2 regions of the Paenibacillus sp. MMO-58 genome follow, and region 2 is predicted to be linked to the other one. Evidence: a T-box and tRNA genes for the amino acid it is inferred to sense, from the RefSeq annotation. Region 2 holds a T-box; the other holds one or more tRNA genes.

Region 1 (10,353 bases), on a different contig from region 2:
AAGGATCCGGTGACAGAACAACAGCTGGATGCCATATTAACGGCGGCGCAGCAAGCATCTACTTCAAGCAATATGCAGGCTTATTCAGTCATTGGGATTACTGACATGGCACTACGCAGTGAGCTGGCTAAGCTGGCAGGTAACCAAGCTTATATAGAGGAAAGCCCCGTATTCCTCGTCTGGTGCGCTGACCTGTACCGCTGGGAGCAAGCAGCTAAACGGCATTATGAGGACGAGATGCCAAGCACGACGGAGAATTTTATTATCGGTACGGTGGATGCGGCATTAGCGGCGCAGAATGCAGCTATAGCGGCTGAATCTCTCGGACTTGGGATTGTGTATATCGGGGGGATCCGAAATCAGCCGAAGCAGGTGTCTGAGCTTCTGCAGCTCCCGCAGCAAGTGTACCCGGTGTTTGGGATGTGTATTGGCGTTCCGGATCAATCTCCGCTTAACCGACCGCGTCTGCCGCGTCAGGCGGTCTATTTCGAGAATACTTACAAGCAGGGCGCAATAGACTCTGCTATTGATACTTACGATGAGACGTTAAGCGCTTATATGAAGGCAAGATCGAACGGGAAGGCCAGCGCAACATGGTCACAGGCGATGGCCGGCAAAGCGGGACCGGTACGCATTCACATGCGCTCCTTTTTAGAGAATCAAGGGTTTAAGCTCGAGTAAGGTTAAGTTCCTTAAACATTAAATCGGTTAATCCAAATTTCATTTGGTCAAGTATCACATTTCTGTCATTGACAACGCATCTGAGAACGATTATCATTATACTTAGTTAATTGATAATTGTTATCACGGACGCGCTGTAGGCGCATATTAAATGACAACGATCTGCCTTACGGCATCGGAAGGAGCGTGCAGGTCAAATGATTCGTCTTGCGACTTCGAATCTGGACATTGCTTATGATGATCGACTCATCGTTCAAAATTTAAATATTGCTATCCCTCAAGGCAAAATTACGGCCCTTGTTGGTTCTAACGGATCGGGTAAATCGACCATCCTGAAGACGATGGCACGGTTGATGCATCCATCTGGAGGCAGCGTTCTCTTGGACGGAAGATCGATTCACAAGCAGTCTACAAAAGAAGTGGCGAAGCAGCTTGCGATTTTGCCGCAGAATCCGACAGCTCCGGACGGACTGACCGTTGCCGAGCTTGTATCGTATGGCCGCTTCCCTTATCAGAAGGGCTTTGGTTCCTTGACGAAGGAAGACCGCGGTATTATCCAATGGGCCATTGAAGCGACAGGCATGGGGGAATTCACCGATCGCCCGGTTGACCAACTGTCTGGCGGTCAGCGCCAGCGCGCGTGGATCGCAATGGCACTTGCGCAAGAAACGGACATTTTATTCCTCGACGAACCAACGACCTTTCTCGATATGGCCCATCAGTTGGAGGTTCTCCATTTGCTGCAGAAGCTTAACGAGATGAACAACCGTACGGTTGTTATGGTGGTCCATGATTTGAACCATGCATCGCGTTACGCGCATCATATGGTTGCCATTAAGAAGGGTACTGTCGTAGGCGAAGGAACGCCGGCTGAAGTTATGACACCGGATGTTTTGCGTGAAGTATTTAATATCGAAGCAGACATCGTTCCTGATCCGCGTACAGGCGTACCGCTTTGCCTGCCACACGCATTAGCTGGGGAACCGGCTGCCGATAAAGCAATGGCCGATACGAAACCTGAACGGATTTTGACAGCTGCAGGAGCATAATTATAACGAAAAGCCGTGCCGAAAAGCGCGGCTTTTTCTTTTCAAAACTTTTCTTTAAAAAACTTTTATAAAACAGTTGCATTTTGTTTTTGAAGGTGATATATTATTACTTGTCGCCGCGATGATAACAAAACGCGAACGACAACGAAAGTAACATGCGGAAGTGGCTCAGCGGTAGAGCATCGCCTTGCCAAGGCGAGGGTCGCGGGTTCGATTCCCGTCTTCCGCTCCATAATGTGCGGCCTTAGCTCAGCTGGATAGAGCGTTTGACTACGAATCAAAAGGTCAGGAGTTCGAATCTCTTAGGCCGCGCCAATTTTTTACTAATACTTACTTATATTTGTCGGGATGTAGCTCAGCTTGGTAGAGCACCTGGTTTGGGACCAGGGGGTCGCATGTTCAAATCGTGTCATCCCGACCATTTAATACGCGGGTGTAGTTCAATGGTAGAACTTTAGCCTTCCAAGCTAATAGCGTGGGTTCGATTCCCATCACCCGCTCCAGATTTTCAAACAATCTCCTTCTTCGGAAGGAGTTTTTATATTTTATCCCCTTATATTGGCAGCCCCCGCGGGGGCTGCCTTTCGCGCTTTCTGAAAAGAAAGTGGGCGCTTCGGGCTTCAACCGAGCGACGTTTTGTAGTATGATGATTAGAAGTTGAAAATGCGTTAAAGTACAGGAGGATCAGTATGTCGGACCAAGTAACATCGACTTTATCGGCACAACATCGGCCGCAGGCTAACAATTTGCTGCGCAGAGACGTCCGTTTCCTAGGCAACATACTTGGGGAAGTGCTCGTCCATCAAGGCGGCCGCGAACTGCTGGATATCGTCGAGCAAATTCGTGAAACAAGTAAAGCGTTACGCGCTGAATTTGTACCTGAGCTTTTTGAACAGTTTAAGACGACAATCGCATCATTAAGTCCCGAAAATCGCCATCAGGTGATCCGTGCATTCGCGATCTATTTCCAATTGGTCAACATTGCAGAGCAGAACCACCGTATTCGCCGTAAACGCGACTACGAGCGTTCCGCAGGAGAAAGTGTACAACGAGGTTCCATTGAGAGCGCGATTTCCGATCTGAAAGAGCGCAACATCGATGTTGAAGGTGTTCAAGAAATCTTGAGCAACATTTCACTCGAGCTCGTAATGACTGCGCATCCGACGGAAGCGACGCGTCGTGCCGTGCTTGATATTCACAAGCGGATTGCCGAAGACGTAATGGAGCTTGATAATCCGACTCTGACTTACCGCGAACGCGAGATCCTTCGGGACAAGCTGCTGAACGAAGTGCTTATTCTGTGGCAGACCGATGAGCTTCGCGACCGTAAGCCAACTGTTATCGATGAAGTGCGCAACGGGTTGTATTACTTCGACGAAACCCTGTTTGAGGTGCTTCCTAACGTATACGAAGAATTGGAACGCAATCTTACGAAATATTATCCGGGCGAGTCCTGGCATGTACCAAGCTACCTGCGCTTTGGCTCATGGATCGGCGGAGACCGCGACGGCAATCCGTCCGTAACCGCTAAGGTCACATGGGAGACGCTGACGCTTAACCGCCAGCTGGCTATCAAAAAATACGAAGAAAAGCTGCATGAGCTTGTTGGCATTCTGAGCTTCAGCACGAACCTGGTTGAAGTATCCGAAGAGCTGATCAACTCGATTAAGAAAGACCGCGAGCACGTTGAGCTCAAGTGTATCGACCTGTGGCGTAATGCGAAGGAACCTTACCGCATTAAGCTGGGCTTTATGCTGGAGAAGCTGGCCAATACGCGCGACGAGTCGCTCAAAGGCTCTGCAATGCGTTATAACAGCGCAAGCGAGCTGCTTGAGGATCTGTACATTATCGACCGCAGCTTGCGCGGACATTTTGCCGATTACGTAGCGGATACGCATATTGGCAAGCTTGTGCGCCAAGTGGAGCTGTTTGGCTTCCATATGCTTACTCTTGATATCCGTCAGCACAGCCAAGAGCATGAGAATGCGATGGCTGAGATTTTGGCGAAGATGAATATCGTTTCGAACTACGGTTCCTTGTCGGAAGAAGAAAAGATTGAATTGCTCAGCAAATTGCTGGAGGACCCGCGTCCGCTTACTTCTTCCCATCTGGATTACTCGGCATCGACTCGCGAGTGCCTCGACGTGTATCACACGGTCTACAGAGCGCAACAAGAGTTCGGACCGGAATGTATTTCGACTTATCTGATAAGTATGACACAAGGCGCCAGCGATATGCTGGAGGTTATGGTCTTCGCGAAAGAGGTTGGCCTGTTCCGCAAGGAAGCAGACGGCAGCGTTCGTTGCACGCTGCAATCCGTGCCTCTCTTCGAGACGATTGACGATCTTCACGCTGCACCTGGCATTATGAAGCTGCTCTTCGAGCTGCCAATCTATCGTCAAGCCGTTGCCGCAAGAGGCGACCTGCATGAAATTATGCTGGGTTACTCCGATAGCAATAAAGACGGCGGCGCGGTAACAGCGAACTGGGAGCTGCGCGTAGCGCTTAATGATATTACCGCAACTGCCGGCGAATACGGCATTAAGCTGAAGTTCTTCCATGGCCGCGGCGGTGCGCTTGGCCGTGGCGGAATGCCTCTTAACCGCAGTATTCTGGCTCAACCGCCTCATACGGTTGGCGGCGGTATTAAGATTACCGAGCAAGGCGAAGTATTGTCTTCGCGTTATTCGATGCAGGGCATTGCTTACCGCAGTCTGGAGCAGGCAACATGGGCGCTCGTTACGGCTGCCCGTCTTGCGAAATACCCGCAAGCACAAGATGATGCCGTGCTGAAAGAGTGGGAAGAGATTTCCCGTTCGATCTCGGAAACGGCACTGAACAAATATCAGGATCTGATCTTCCGCGATCCGGACTTCCTGACTTACTTCAAGGAGTCGACTCCGCTTCCTGAGGTTGGCGAGCTGAACATCGGTTCCCGTCCATCGAAACGGAAAAACAGTGACCGCTTTGAAGACCTCCGTGCAATTCCTTGGGTATTTGCATGGACGCAGAGCCGTTACTTGCTGCCGGCATGGTATGCGGCAGGTACTGCCTTGAAGCAATATACCGGCGATGACGCAAAACGTCTTGAAACATTGAAGACGATGTACGAGAAATTCCCGTTCTTCCGTTCGCTTATAGACAATCTGCAAATGGCGCTTGCTAAAGCAGATTTGACGATTGCGAAGGAATATGCGGATATGATCGCCGACAGCACGATTCGTGACCGTATCTTCACGCAGATCGAGAACGAATATAAGCTGACTTCGGATATGATCTTGAGCATCACCGGACAAGACGAGATTCTGGACAACGTACCTGTTATTCAGGAATCGATTCGTCTCCGCAATCCTTACGTGGATCCGCTCAGCTACATGCAGGTTCAGCTTCTGACAGAGCTGAGAGAGCTGCGCGCGAAGGAAGAAGACGATCCTGAGCTGCTCCGCGAAGTACTTCTTACTATCAACGGAATTGCTGCTGGTCTGAGAAACACGGGCTAACAGCAGACTTTATAACCGGGCATTCGGCTTACTACAAGCCGGATTGCCCGGTTTTTTCGTTTTCGCCTATTATTTATCCTCCTTTAAAATCCGCTTAAGTTTGATTTAAGGTACAACCCTCATGATAGTGATCAAGCAAGCGACATCAATTGCGAACGAAAATAGCGATTGTAATGACAAAGGAGCGATTACGATGAACCAAAACGAATTCGAAAATAACCAAGTAAACGAAAACGATACAACTAACACGGAATCTATAGCTGAACATAAGCCGTACACCTATACTTACGGACCTAGCCGGTCGGCAGCGAATCTTCGCGAAGCATACGAGAATCAATTACAGCTGACGGGGACGGATGGTTCCGATGGCGGATACGGCAGCGGCGGCAAGAAGAAGGGGAAGAAATCGCAGGCCAAAGCGATGGTTGCGGCGTTCCTTGTTGGCGCTGTAGTAATCAGCGGGTTTATGTACGCATCGGATAAAACAAATCTGTTCACCGGTAATCAGCAGCCTACGGCGGCAACCACGCTGGCTAGCAATCCGGCGCAGCAGTCCGCTGGCGTAACGACGGCATCTGTAAGCGTTGATGCTTCGATCGCTGATGTATATAAAGCAGCATCTCCTGCCGTAGTCAAAATCGAGAATTACACGGAGCCGGTTCAAAGCACCGGTAGAGGCTTCAGCGGCAGAGGGGGAGGCTGGCAAGGATTTAGCCAAACACCGCAGTCCCAAAGCGGAAGCGGCCAATCCGATTCCACGGATAGCTCGAATTTGCAGCTGGCAGGAACGGGTACGGGATTCTTTTTCGAATCCTCCGGTTATATCCTGACCAATGATCATGTTGTTGAGGGAGCCGCGCAAGTGAAGGTGCAAGTAGAAGGTTACGATGAGCCGTTTGTGGCAGAGGTTGTAGGCGAGAATGCGGATCAGGACTTGGCCGTATTGAAAATTACAGGATCCAAAGCATTCCCGACGTTAGCCATTGGCGATTCCGATCAAACCGCTATCGGGGATTGGGTTATCGCAATCGGCAATCCGTATGGATTCGACCACACGATGACCGTCGGGGTACTCAGCGCGAAGGAACGTCCGATTACAATTAGCGAAGACGATGGTACCGAGCATCAATACGAGCATCTGCTGCAAACGGATGCTTCGATCAACCCGGGCAACTCCGGCGGACCGCTGTTGAATGCAAAAGGCGAGGTTATCGGTATTAATACAGCCGTGAATGCAGAAGCGCAAGGCATCGGATTTGCTATTCCAACCGGCACGATTCAAGAAACCCTGAAGCAATTGCTTGGCCGTAGTGCATAATGCCATAATCCATTTATAAGCAAAACAAAACGAAGAGGCCGCTTACGCGCCTCTTCGTTTTGTTTTGCTTTTGCGGGGGGAGAACCGATATAATAGATCAGATGCGAATGGAGGTTTTTGTTCGGTGAAAACTTCATCTGGCTATTGGACGGGCGTTGTTATGGTCATTATCGCTGCGGCATGCTACGGAATCATGTCGCCGGTACTAAAGCTTGCATACGGACATGACTATACCTTTCAGCAAATAACGGTACACCAGGTCGGAATAGGCGCGGCGCTTCTGTGGATTCTTCTCCTTCTTCGGCCAAGCACATGGAGCAAGCTGGCATTCAGCTTGAAGCATTGGGCGGCATTAGCGTTTACCGGTATTTTCGGCCTGAGTATGACAACCGTATTATATAATCAAACCCTGGAGAGATTGGATGCTTCCTTCTCAATTGTCTTGCTTTTTCAGTTCATGTGGATTACGATTTTGCTAGAAAGTTTGCGGGACCGGAAATGGCCGACGAAATGGCAATGGGCAGCAATCGTTATGGCCATGGCAGGAACGGTACTGGCTGCCGGACTGCTTCAGAATAAACTTACGGATATGGATTGGGCTGGTGTTGGATATGGGCTGGCATCGGCGTTCTCATACAGCCTTTTTCTGTTTCTGGCGGGCAGGGTTGCTCCTGGTTACGATCCTGTCTTTAAGTCAGCTCTTATGATGTCGTTCGGATTTATTGTAATTCTGACTTTGTACGGCTATAAGGCATTTGATGGCGTTGACCAGCAATGGGGGCTTCTGGGATGGGGATTCGCGCTTGGGCTGCTAGGGCAGGTCATGCCGACCGTTTTCTTTAATGCAGGTATTCCCCGAGTAGGTAGCGGACTAGCTTCCATGCTTGGAGCAACGGAGCTGCCTTTTGCCGTGGTAAGCGCATGGCTGATTCTAGGGGAACCGATAACGTTAATCGGTACAGCGGGCATATTGCTTATTCTGGGCGGTATTGCGGTGGCCGAATACGGTGCGCGCTTAAGGCGGCAAGCCGCGTGACCATGCTTACGAAGTAAGAATTAACACGAACGCGTGATTGGACCATGCTTACGAAGTAAGAATTAACACGAACGCGTGATTGGACCATGCTTACGAAGTAAGAATTATCACGAATGAGTGATTGGACCATGCTTACGAAGTAAGAATTAACACGAACGGCGTGATTGGACCATGCTTACGAAGTAAGAATTATCACAAAAAGCGTGTGATAATTCTTTGTAGGAGGATGAATAGTGAATGTATTGGAAGCCCGTCTCGCCAGATTAGCGTTGAAAGGCGACCAGCGGGCATTTGCTGAGCTTGTAGGTCTGTATCAGGACAAGCTGTTCCATATGGCCTACCGAATGTTATATAACCGCCAAGAGGCGGAAGACGTCGTTCAGGAAACGTTCCTGCGCGTCTATAAAAATCTGGAGCGATACGACGAGTCGCTCAAATTCTCCACGTGGATATACCGGATTGCGACGAATCTTTGTATCGACCGGCTGAGAAAGCGGAAGCCTTCTTATTCATTGGATGCGGAGTCTACGGATCATGAAGGCCTGGATGGCTATTCCATGATCCCAAGCGATGACCGTACCCCGGAATCCGAGCTTCTGCTGTCGGAGACTCAGCGCATTATTCACGAATCGATCGAATCGCTCCCTCCGAAGTACAAGACGATTATGATGCTCCGCTATATTCAGGAGATGTCCCTGCAGGAGATTGGCGATGTTCTGGATATGCCGGTCACGACAATCAAGACGCGTGTCCACCGCGGCAGGGAGTTTTTGCGGAAAAAGCTGGAACACAAGTTATAGCTTAAAAAAAGTGAAACATCTGATGCGAGCTGTACGTACTCTATAAATGTGAAGAGCTTATGCGCGAGCAAACGAAAGAAAGGACTGGCTGCTATGAATTGCAACGTCGCGGTTGTATGGATGCATGATTATTTGGACGGCGATCTGCCGCGTGAAGATGCGCAAGAACTAAAAAATCATTTGCACTCATGTCCCGCTTGCCTGGCCCGCTTTGAACAGCTGGAGAAAACGGAAGCGATGATGCTGGGTACGCTAGAGCATACCGTTTCCATTCCCGATTATGATAAATCAGCTCTGACTGACCGTATTATGGCGCAGCTGCCAAAACCGGCAAAAACAAAAGAGCGTCGCGGCGTGCTCCGGTTCATCTACAAGTATCCGGGTCTTACGGCTGCCGCGTTGTTCGTGCTTGTCATGCTTGGCAGCTTCACTTCAATATGGGAACAGGATTCAAAGCTGATTGTATCCGGAGAAGATCTGCAGCAGGTTGTTATTAACGGAAACACGGTTACGGTACCGGAAGGCGCCCATGTAAAGGGGAATCTGGTTGTCGAGAATGGAACGGCTGATGTGAAAGGCGAAGTGGAAGGCAACGTAACGGTCATCGACGGCAGCCTCAATCTGGCATCAACGGGGTACATTGCAGGACAAAGCCGGACCATTGATCAGGCGCTAGACTGGTTCTGGTACAAAGTGACGGAAACGTTCAGCGGATTGGCTTCTTAGGACGAACTGCCTCTCTTGCAGAGAGGCGGTTATTTTTTTTATGAAAAAAAGGGTTTCGAAGTGCAATTCTAGAAAAGAATAAAGTTGAGTCCAAAAAAACGCATGATGGAGCGTCATACGTTTCGCGGCTGAAATATAGGCGGAAGATAGAGAAATCTTATACTTACTTAAATGATGAGTTGTCGTCGGCAGTTTGGGGGTTGATCTATGAATTACTTCAATGATTTGACTTGGAATGGCTGGATAAAGGACATCATTGATATCGGCATCGTCAGTTATATTATCTATAAATTGATTTTGCTGGTAAGAGGCACAAGAGCAGTCCAGCTTTTGAAAGGGATTTTGGTCCTGGTTGGTACCTGGGCGATAAGTACCTGGTTTAATCTGTATACGCTGAAATGGCTAATGAACCAGATGTTTACTTTTGGCGTCCTGGCGGTATTTATTATTTTCCAACCGGAGCTTCGTCGCGCGCTTGAGCAATTGGGACGCGGGAAGCTGTTTGCCCGTACGTCTACGCTGGAGCGGGATATTATAGCCGAACAGGTTGAGAGCGTCATGAAGGCTGTTCAGCACATGGCTCAGCGGACCATCGGGGCGTTGATTGTTTTTGAACGGAACACGGGAGTCAGCGAGCTGATCGAATCCGGGATTCAGATGGAATCGCGGATTACGTCAGAGCTGCTCATAAATATTTTTACGCCAAATACGCCGCTGCATGACGGAGCGGTTATTATCCGGGGCAATCAGATTATGGCCGCGGGCTGTTATTTGCCGCTCTCGGAAAATCCGTTTATCAGCAAAGAGCTGGGGACGCGCCATCGCGCAGCGATCGGGGTAAGCGAGGTGAGTGACGCCATCGCGGTTATCGTGTCGGAGGAGACGGGACAAGTCTCCCTTGCGATTAACGGCATGATTGTCCGTGATATTAAGGAAGAATCGCTTATTTCCAAGCTGTTCGAAGAGCTGACGCCGAAACAGACGAACGGCAAGGAGCGGGCAACCGTTTCTTCGTTCTCGTTCTCCTCGTTCTGGAAGCGGAAAGGAGGCCGCGATGGATAAGTGGTTAAGTCATCCGACGATACTTAAGATTCTTTCTGTGGCGATTGCGCTGCTTCTATGGGCTATGGTCCATTTTGACCCGGAATCGACCCCGGCCACGGTGACTTCCACGATGGATACAAAAGTCATTGAGGCCGCCTCGGTTATTCCGACCGGACTGGACGAAACGAAATACGCACTC
Region 2 (10,353 bases):
AAGCCCAGAAGGTCAGCTTGCCGTCTTCCTCGCGGAAGTCCGAAATATTGTAACCCGTCCAGCCCTTCGTGAATTGGCTGGAATCCCAACCGTTGTGCAACGTTCCGGAAGGGATAACCGGCTTGCCGCTAATATCTTTGAAATTGCCGTTTTTGATCTTCTCCAGCAAATCGTACAGCTTATCCTGCGTATCGATATCCGCCGCATTTACATTCAGCGCCTTCAAAATATCGCCGCGGGCATAAAGGCCGTAATTCCAGTTATGAATGCTTTCGATCGAACCGTCCGGCGTTTCCGTCGGAATGATATATTGCTTGCCCTTCAGATCAGGGCTATTCATGTCAAACTCGGCAAAGTCCTTCGCTATGCCAGTCGTGACCAATCTCTTAATATTCGGATATTTATCGAGATAAGGCGTTAAGTCAAGAAGCTGGCCTTCCAGAGCGGCTTTTTTGATAACTTGGCCTTCACCGCCGGTTGTCGACCAGTACGGAGCGTTTACGATATCCGGAACCGTGCCGGAAGCGAACATGGTATTCAGCTTCTCGACTTCGCTTGTCGTGATGGATTCCATCTTGAGCGTGACGCCAGTCTTCTCTCTTATCGCTTTTGCTACCGGATTGTTCTCTTGATCTTGCGGGAAACCTGCTCCGCCGCCATTCCAGGCGCTCAGGAACGTTAACGTGACCTGCTTGGGTGCATCCGCTTCTTTTTGCCCCGTATTCGTTGCATTGCCTGCAGACGCAGACGCATCTGGTCCGTTGTTCCCCCCATTATCGCTGCACGCCGTCATCGACAATGCAAGCACCGGGACGGCAACAGCCAGGCCAAGCGAACCTTTTAATCTGGTTTTACGCATTTGACAAGCCCCTCTCATTTTTTAATTGTATATATAAAAGGCAATGCCTCTTATACCCCTCGCAACTACTCTTTGAGCGAGCCTACCAGCACACCCTTTACGAAGAACCGTTGAAGGAACGGATATACGCAAAGGATCGGAGTGGTAATGATGATGACAAACGTCATTCGGAGCGCTTCCGGCGTTACGCCCCGCAGCTCCATTTGGGATTGGCTCATGTTTTGGATGGACGATCCGCCGCTTGAACCCGTCATGGTCTGGAAGGACGCTTCGCTGATCATTTTGTTCAGGAACGTCGCCGCAGGCTGAAGGTTTTCTTTCGAGATGAAGAACTGCCCGGTAAACCAGTCGTTCCACACGCCAACCCCTACAAACAAAGCTATGGTTGCGAGTACCGGCATGGATAGCGGGAGAATGATGCGGGCGAACACCTGCAGCTCGCTTGCCCCGTCGATTCGTGCCGACTCCGACAAGCTGGGAGGGATCCCGTCGAAGAAGGTCTTCATCACAATCGCGTTAAAAAAGTCGTACAGCACGGGCAGCACAAGCACCCAATACGTATCGATAATATGAATTTGCCGGTACAAGATGAAAGTCGGAATCAATCCGCCGCTGAACAAAGTCGTAAAGAAGAAGAAAAAGACGATGTATTTCCTTCCCGGCAGACCCTTCCGAGAAAGACCGTAAGCGAGCAAGGAAGTCAGCATGACGGAGCATAGGGTAACGATTACCGTCCTTGAAACGGAAATCCAAAAGGCATTCAAGACCTGCGGATTATTAAATGCCTTGGAGTAGTTCTCAAGCGTAAATACGCGAGGGTATAAGTAAATGCCGCCTTTCATCGCGTCATAGCCGTCATTAAACGAAAGCGCCAAAAAATAAACAAAGGGGTAGAGTGCCGTCAGGCAAAATAGGAGCAGCACGGTATAATTCAAGGTCGAATATATTTTATCGGCTGCCGACATTCTTCTCGTGCCCATTCCCGCACCTCCTAAAATGAATTATCACCCTAATGGCCGTTCTGGCCATTGTGATGATTCATACTTCGAAAGCAAAATCCTAAAATGAATTGTGAAGCAATAGATTCATGCAGAGATTGTCTTTCTTCACCATAAAGACACGTCGCTTACTTTCTTGGCTATCTTGTTGACCGTTACAATGAGGATCAGCGAGATGGCCGATTTGAACAAGCCGATCGCCGTGGAATAAGCGAATTGTCCTTGCTGGATACCCGTCTTGAGCACGTAGGTGTCCAATATCTCAGAGACGCTTAAGGTAGCTGGCGTCTGCATTAGCCATATTTGGTCAAACCCGGCATTCAGAATGCCGCTTAAGGAGAAGATCAGCAGAATGCCGATCGTAGGCACCAAGGTTGGCAGCGTGATTTTGAACAATTTGCTCCAGCGGCCCGCCCCGTCCATTTCCGCGGCTTCATACAAGTGTGGATCAATGTTGGTCAGCGCGGCCAAATAAATGATCGATCCCCAGCCAATGCCCTTCCAGATATCGGAGGAAATAACGAGTGGATAAAACAAGGACGGCATTCCCATAAAAAAGATCGAATCGAGTCCCATTTTTTCACGGATGTCATTCACAAGACCAACGTTGGGAGAAAGAATCTTTTGCATCAGCGTTACGACAACGACCCAGGATACAAAGTGGGGCAGGTAAGAAATCGTTTGGAAGATCCGCTTTATTTTGCTGCGCATCACGGCGTTAAGCATTAAAGCGAGAACAAGCGGTGCCGGAAATCCGAACAGCAGCTTAAGACCGCTGATCGACAGCGTATTTTTGAGGACGGAATAAAAGTTGGAATCATTCAAGAACTGCTTGAAAAACCGCAGTCCTTCCCATGGACTTCCCATTATTCCGAGGTTGTACTTGAAATCTTTAAATGCGATCAAGACGCCATACATCGGATAATAGCTGAACACCAAATACCAAATAACAGCTGGAAGCATAAATAAGTACGCATGCCTGAAATACCAAACTCTAGACCAAGTCTGGTTCTTTTTTTTGGGTATCGGCATAACTTCGACTTTTGCCTCATTCACAATCATTGTCTCTTCCACCTCCTAAAATGGATAACACACAATCGCGGAATCGATAACTCTCCCTCACAAGGTGAAAGCGGTTTCATATATATTAATATAATATATTTAATATATACAATCAATACGACCAATGAACGAATTTAGGGGGAATTTGGGCAAAAAAGCCTGTTTTTCAAACAAAACACAGGTATTCCTTCTATTTTCTATCCCGCTTATTTCACATTAATCTATATAATATATTAAATATGTTTGTCGTATTGTGTAAGATCGTGGAGTATTTAGTCGCATTAACGCTAATCCTTGCTTTCGCCGGCGAGACTTTAGACATGGCCGCACGGCGGAAGCGCCATTCTCACAACCTATGTTCGTCCCCCTGTCCGAAGCGTAAGAAAGACAAACATGACCGTAACTTCGCCGTCACATGATTGGTATGCAAGCCCATATACTAGAAGTAACAACACATGGGATAAGGGGCTGTATAGGCATGAGAAGCAAGGCGCGCAAGGTAGCGATCGTCGGGGTTGGCAATGTGGGTTCAAGCTGCGCGTATTCCCTTATCAATCAGTCGATATGCGACGAGATCATGCTAGTTGGACGGACACCGGACCGCGCAGATGCACAAGCGCTCGACATGTCGCATGGCATGGATTTCATCCATTCGCGCACAAAAATCTATACCGGAACGTATGAGGATTGCTCGGATATGGACGTCGTTATTCTGTCGGCCGGCGGTTATCCGCCAAAAGGCCAGGACCGGATGGGAATGTTAAGCACGGTCGCCGACATCTATGGTCATGTCATTACGCGGATTATGGGCAGCGGGTTTAACGGTATTTTTCTCGCGGCGGCTAATCCGGTTGACGTGGTTACTTATGTCGTATGGAAGTTGTCGGGACTACCCCGCAGCCAAGTTATAGGCTCCGGCACATCCATTGACTCGGCCCGGCTCAAAACGCTGCTCTGCGAGCATTTCTCCGTTGATCCGCGCAGCGTGCACGGCTACGTGCTGGGCGAACACGGAGAATCCCAATTCCCCGCATGGTCGCATGTGACGATTGGCGGCAAGCCGATTCGGGATATTCTGACCCAGCATCCGGTCCGGTTCGGTCATCTCAAGCTGAATGAAATTGCCGAACAGACCAAAAATGCAGGCTGGGAAATTTACACCCGCATGGGCTCCACCCACTACGGCATCGGCAATGCGCTTGCCTATATCACCCGCTCCGTTCTGTACGATGAACACCGCATTATCGCCGTCTCCTCTATCCTCGAGCAGGAATACAACCAGACGGGCATTGCGGCGGGCGTTCCCGCCATCATTACACGCAGCGGCGTTAAAGAAATCATTGAGCTTAATTTGACGCCGGAGGAAGAGCGGCAGATGGCTCTTTCATGCCGTATCATTCGCGGGGCGATTGAGCAGTTGAAGCTGGGGTGATACAATGGAGGACATCCTTCTTATTCTTACTATCCGGGAGATAACCTACCTTATGTCTTTGAACCAGCTTACTGATCAACAGCTGCAGGAAGCAATCGCAAGCGGAGGCTCTGTGCTTGTTCTGTACCGCAGCACCTTCTGCACCCCTTGCCATACGATTGCCGGACAGCTAGAGGCCGCCATCCCTTCCCTTCGCGGAGAGATGACCGTTGCTTCGGTTAACATCGATCTGTTCCCGCAGACAGCCGCTCCGCTGGAGCTGCGCGCCGTTCCTGCCATGGCCTTGTATAAGGATGGCCAGCCGATTACGGTGATGCGGACTTTCGTGGCCTGCCAGTCGTTTATCCAAATTCTTAGCCATCGCATGAAACAATAGATTGATTATTCAGATAACATCAAGTATGATGGTCGTTATATAACATCGAGGAACGGGACAGTAGCAAGACGATGACCATGAGCAGCGAGCCGGGTTGGTGAAAGCCGGCGATGGCGCATTTTGCGAAGAGGACCCGGGAGATGGCTCGCCGAACCGATTTCATTTTCAGTAGGCCTGCCCGGTTCAGCACCGTTACAACGGCGAGATGCTTATTGCAGCGCGTTTATTTAACATTTCCGCCTGCTTATAAGCAACAAGAGTGGCACCGCGGGATTAACCCCCGTCTCTTACGAGACGGGGGTTTTTTATTTTAACACCATTTTTCAGGAGGAATACCCTTATGTTGAAAGAAATGATCGCCGCCAGCCTGGCGGAGCACTGTACCTTATCCAGTCAGCAGATTGCGGAGCTTCTGGAGTTCCCGCCTAACGAGCAGCTTGGAGACGTCGCTTTCCCCTGCTTTGCCTTGTCGAGGCTGATGAAGCAAAGCCCTGCGCAAATCGCCGGACAATTAGCCGCATCCCTGCCGGAGAGCAGCCGGTGGACGATATCCGCTGCCGGTCCCTACCTGAACTTCAAGTTCAACCGCCCCGTGGTAATAGAGCAATTCGTACGAAATGGCGGAGCGCAAATACCGGAGATTGGCGGAGGCAAACGCGTTATAATCGACATGTCCTCCCCCAATATCGCCAAGCCGTTTGGCATCGGGCATTTGCGCTCGACGATGATTGGCAACGCCCTTTACAACCTGCTCCGCAAGGTAGGCTACGATACGGTTAACGTTAATCATCTGGGCGACTGGGGCACCCAATTCGGCAAAATGATTACGGCTTACCTGAAATGGGGAGACCCCGCCGGCAAAGCCGAAGATCCGATTAAAGCCTACCTCGAGCTTTATGTCCGTTTCCATGAGGAAGCGGAGCGCCAGCCGGAGCTGGAGACGGAAGCACGGGAATGGTTCGTCAAGCTGGAGAGTGGCGACCCGGAAGCTAACCGCTATTGGCGCATGTTTATCGAGGATAGTCTGGCCGTCTTCAACAAGCTGTACGACCGCCTTGGCGTAGCTTTTGACCATTACCTTGGCGAGAGCTTTTATAACGACAAAATGGATGCGGTAGTCGATCAGCTGACCCGTCAAGGCTTGCTCGAGGAAAGCGAAGGCGCGTTAGTGGTACGGCTGGATGAAGAAGGACTGCCGCCTTGCATCATCAAAAAATCCGACGGCTCCTCAATCTACGCCACGCGTGATCTAGCCACCGCGATCTACCGGCACGAGCAGATGCAGGGCAATGAGCTGCTGTACGTGGTTGGCGCGGAGCAATCCTTGCATTTCCGCCAGCTCTTCCTGGTGCTCGAGCGGATGGGCTTCGATTGGGCGAAAGAATGCAAGCATATCCCGTTTGGTCTGATGCTGATGGACGGGCAGAAAATGTCTACCCGCAGAGGAAAGGTCGTCTTCCTGGAGGATGTTCTGGATGAAGCGGCCGCGCATGCTCTGCGCATTATCGAGGACAAGAATCCTACGCTCACGGGTAAAGCGGAAGTTGCGGAAGCCGTTGGCGTTGGCGCCGTTATCTTTGGCGACCTGCTCCACTCGCGGCTTCATGAAGTGAACTTCTCGCTGGAGGACGTCGTTAACTTCGAAGGAGAGACGGGTCCTTACGTGCAATACACTTACGCAAGAACGCAAAGCCTGCTGCGCAAAGCTGGCAGCGGCGGTCCTGTAGAACCTGGTCAAAATGCCGATGCTGCCGATTACCAATATACCGAAGGAGACCAATCCTGGCAGCTGGCGAAGGCCTTGATGCGCTATCCGGATGCGCTCGCGCAAGCCGCGCAGCGTTATGAGCCTTCCGTCGCCGCCCGTTATCTGATCGAGCTGGCCCAGACGTTCAACCGGTTCTATCACCACGAGAAAATTATTACCGGCAATGCTGCCGAACAAGCAGCAAAGCTGGCGCTTGTCCGCATGACGGCCGAAACTCTCGAGGACGGACTAAAGCTGCTGGGAGTCAAAGCGCTGAAGGAAATGTAAGAGCACAAAGGGGCAGTTCGCAATAGAGGACGCGCCCCTTCCCAAGCATAAAACGCGGTTTTTTATGGATTTATCCTATAAATGCGGTCTTCAGTACCTAATACGGTTATCTCCACCTTATAATAACGCTCAATATACGCGCACACAGCTGCGTAAATGTCTGGTTTACCGGTAATAAGCCGATGGTTAGGAGCTGAATGCTCATGAATTAGCAAATCTGAAATGATACGCGCGCTCTGTATGCCAATCTCCATATAACTTCTTATAGCTGACTTTAAATTTTCCGAAAGATAAAAAGGACCGTTCTGTGAAGTCGGGAGAGGCTCGTTCCAGCTGAATAAATCTCTTTCTGCTACTACAGCTGCTTGTTTGGGAGACGTTTTTTCTTCAAAAGTTAGTTTACTAGGGAGTATTCTGATCCGATTCTGTTTCAAGTGGCGTATTTGTTTTTCAAGCAGCGGAAGACCAAGCTTAATTTGTACGGCCACCGGCGTTGGAATACTATCCACTTGAAGCAACTCCGGATCCATGACCCATTTATTTCTCCACTTTGTTAGAAGCTCGTCCAATTCATAATCAATGGCATCAAACCCCTTTTTAACCGCAGCAACAGCAGCTGCTCCAATGCCTAAGTGTTCTTTTAAATGCTCTATTCCAAAAAACTTCGTTTCGCCAGTCGTTTTATTCTTTACCTGGTGCTGATATCTTAGCGGCCTGCCGCATTCGCACCGTAGATCCACTCTGACATGGCCACCATCGATATACCCCAGATAAATCCAGTCTTGCAGTAATCGTTCAATTTCTGCCGGATCAGAATCCTCCGGAATATGAAAGCCCTTCTCTTTGGCCATGACATTAGCAAATACAGTCCGGTGCCCGCGAACAAGATAGTCCGATAAATACTGCCGCTGCCGATCATTGAGTTGAGCTAATATCTGATCTCGTTCTTCAACGCTAAGTATCATGACCTGCCCTGCCCCTTCCGTTTTGATTATAACTTCCTTTGTTGGATCTCGTATTCCTCTACGTAATTGCGGTATTCTTTTCCCCGGCAGTAATTGACGATATCCTCCTGGATCTCCGGGTACAGCACAATGGAAGGCAGCTCCGAAATCGGGATCCATTTGACCCCGATCTGGGTGGGATCAGAAGTATTTCTCACGCTTCAACGCCGCCCGCCGGCAGGTTATAATGCACGCCGTCGTCATGATCGTTCTTGAACTCGATCAATAGAATCGCGTCGTTCTCCACAATTAATGCGCATGCCCGAAGACGAATCTTTTCCAAGGTATCCCCTGCCTTCGCTTATTATTGTTCCACTTGTTTGACCGGGACTTTAATGGGTTCATCGAAACTGGAAACCGTATGTACGGTGTTGAAGAGTAAAACGAGATGAATCAGCATCAGCAGCTTAAATACAATGGGGTATTTCTTTTGAATAAATCGAATAAGAAAGCATACGGCTAATGCAATTACAGCACCTACAATCATCATGACTCTAATAAAGGTAAAATTGATCTGAAATAAATAGGATATAAAGATTGAAATCCAGGTATAGCTTTGCATCCAATAAATAAAGAACAACAGGATGTAAAACAAAATATTAGTCAGTAATTTAATAACGCGCATCGTACCCTCCATACTCAAAAAAGCTTCTAACAGCCGCAGTTACCATTATAGCTGTTCCATATCGCTCAGTGCTTCATATTCTTTTCCGCGATCGCTACTTTCCTTGTTTTTCCAATGTATATAGTAATAGGTTTATACAGCGGATCATGAGACGGATTGAAAGCGGGGTGTGCGCATATTGAAGTGGACAAAAGCTTGGAAAATATCGGCGGGCGTTCTCGCCGTGGTTATTCTTTTTACCGCGGTGCAGCTAATCCAGCTCTACCATAACCGCAGTTCTGCGGTGTACCAGCGGATTATTAATCACAATGGATATAGCCTATCCCTAGTTAAGGAAAGCGTTGCGGTGGAGTTTTTTCTAAAGCCGGAATGGATTCCGAAGGAGATTGGCGAAACCAAGCTTAATCTTGTTGTAGCAAAGAAATTTGACTCTGACATTGTTTTGGAGAAGGTCGGCAAACGTGAAAAGGATATTTACATCCAGCTTAATGTTGTTCCCCATCCGAACCCGAAATCCGGGCAAATTCTAAATATTGCGCTAATTACCAACGACAGCTTCATCAATACAAACGGCCCGGAGTGGCAAATTACCGATACAACCGGGAAAGACCTGCTCGGAGGAACTTACGGGGGCGGCGAAGGTCCGGGAAATGCTATATCCGTTGATATCCCTGACACGGAGCTCTCAAAATTTACTCAAGGAGCTCATGTCCGCTTCTCTGGTTTTTATTTATACGGATATACAAAGCTTAACCAATCGACTATTGCTATTTGGCTGTCAGCTCTTATCCCCCTCCTCGTTATTGTCTGTCTGATTATGCTTTACCGCAAACGCTCGGAACCGGAGAAAAACCTGGGCTGGAAGCTTATCGGCCATATGCTGCTTGGCGGGTTTACATTTACCTTAAACGGTTTGCGGCTGCCGCTTGGTTTTGCCGTATACCTGTTATTTTTCCGAAAACCTAGGCCCAATCTCTCGATTAAGGATAAGGCTGCCCTGCTTGGTTTAACCGTGTATATCCTGCAAATCATTATGCCTCCTGTTATGAATCATTTCGATTCGGTACCTAAACAGAGCATTTTGCGTAATGTATCGGTCGAACAGCTTGGAATGGATGGCTTGTTGAAGATGGTTATCGGCCGCGCGCCGGTAAGCAATCAGGCCAGAGTTGAGAGCTTTGAGACTGTGCTTGCCGAGAATGGCGAGGTGAAGGAGCTAGTGTTTCAATTCGTTGATCCTGTTGCAAACGGCCGCTATACCCACATAAGCTCTGTCTACCATGCTTCAGAACAATCCGTTACACTGAAGCGCTACACATCGGATGAATGGCCGCAATTTTCTCAAACTGTCCTAGCCGATAACTTTATCATTAGGGTCAAGGAGCTTGAATTGTTGAAGCTAAAACCCGCAGGCGGCGATCACCGGTATGTAAAGATTGAGTTGGATCCGTTATTCGCGAGTTATGCGATGAAGAATGAGTCAAACTTTGGCGTGAACGAAAAAGGCGTCTACCCCATTGGAGATAATCAGCTCCCGGTGACGGCAACCCGCCTGATCGTATGTGCGCCGCAGTCTTTAGATAAAATGTCCGTGTGCGAGGACCAGATCAATTATTACTTTAACATCGTGGAAGGCGGAGCGCTGGAATAAATATCGTCTCGTAATCATCATAACGACAAACGGCTTCTGCCGGGGTGAATCGCAGTCCTTGAGGACGAGGGTTCACACTGGCAGAAGCCGTTTCATCATTTTTAGAAAGCTTAAGCTCTCATGGAAGCAGGAATAAAATCATGCTCATTCACTTGACGGTCGAACAGCTCTGCATTTTTCTCAAAGCAGCCGCAGTAGTAGTCTTTCATGCACAGCGGGCATGGAACGTTGAGCAGACGCGTTACGCCTGTCAGATGCCACTCTGGTTTGTTGCTGTAGAAAAGTCTTGCTCTGGAGCCGTCGGCAAGCGT

What was found. The T-box of region 2 lies ahead of argS (arginine--tRNA ligase). A T-box ahead of a tRNA ligase gene usually reads a tRNA of that ligase, here a tRNA-Arg.
Region 1: it encodes a tRNA-Arg, which carries the amino acid that the T-box ahead of argS (arginine--tRNA ligase) is inferred to sense. The anticodon was not compared.

What each region holds. Positions count from the first base shown of each region.
Region 1 covers NZ_JBBCVY010000009.1:944-11,296, forward strand. The annotation lists gene nfsA (oxygen-insensitive NADPH nitroreductase) at 1-681, shown strand, start outside; gene WFJ73_RS23675 (ABC transporter ATP-binding protein) at 879-1,730, shown strand; tRNA gene WFJ73_RS23680 (tRNA-Gly) at 1,888-1,962, shown strand; tRNA gene WFJ73_RS23685 (tRNA-Arg) at 1,969-2,045, shown strand; tRNA gene WFJ73_RS23690 (tRNA-Pro) at 2,075-2,151, shown strand; tRNA gene WFJ73_RS23695 (tRNA-Gly) at 2,160-2,233, shown strand; gene ppc (phosphoenolpyruvate carboxylase) at 2,420-5,230, shown strand; gene WFJ73_RS23705 (S1C family serine protease) at 5,424-6,548, shown strand; gene WFJ73_RS23710 (EamA family transporter) at 6,673-7,584, shown strand; gene sigW (RNA polymerase sigma factor SigW) at 7,818-8,384, shown strand; gene WFJ73_RS23720 (zf-HC2 domain-containing protein) at 8,478-9,110, shown strand; gene cdaA (diadenylate cyclase CdaA) at 9,318-10,172, shown strand; gene WFJ73_RS23730 (CdaR family protein) at 10,165-10,353, shown strand, end outside.
Region 2 covers NZ_JBBCVY010000004.1:50,895-61,247, reverse strand. The annotation lists gene WFJ73_RS13945 (ABC transporter substrate-binding protein) at 1-859, opposite strand, end outside; gene WFJ73_RS13940 (carbohydrate ABC transporter permease) at 925-1,839, opposite strand; gene WFJ73_RS13935 (ABC transporter permease) at 1,966-2,919, opposite strand; gene WFJ73_RS13930 (L-lactate dehydrogenase) at 3,398-4,351, shown strand; gene WFJ73_RS13925 (thioredoxin family protein) at 4,404-4,727, shown strand; T-box leader at 4,767-5,018, shown strand; gene argS (arginine--tRNA ligase) at 5,068-6,762, shown strand; gene WFJ73_RS13915 (DUF3895 domain-containing protein) at 6,825-7,727, opposite strand; gene WFJ73_RS13910 (hypothetical protein) at 7,754-7,924, opposite strand; gene WFJ73_RS13905 (hypothetical protein) at 7,921-8,049, opposite strand; gene WFJ73_RS13900 (hypothetical protein) at 8,071-8,391, opposite strand; gene WFJ73_RS13895 (hypothetical protein) at 8,570-10,042, shown strand; gene WFJ73_RS13890 (hypothetical protein) at 10,153-10,353, opposite strand, start outside.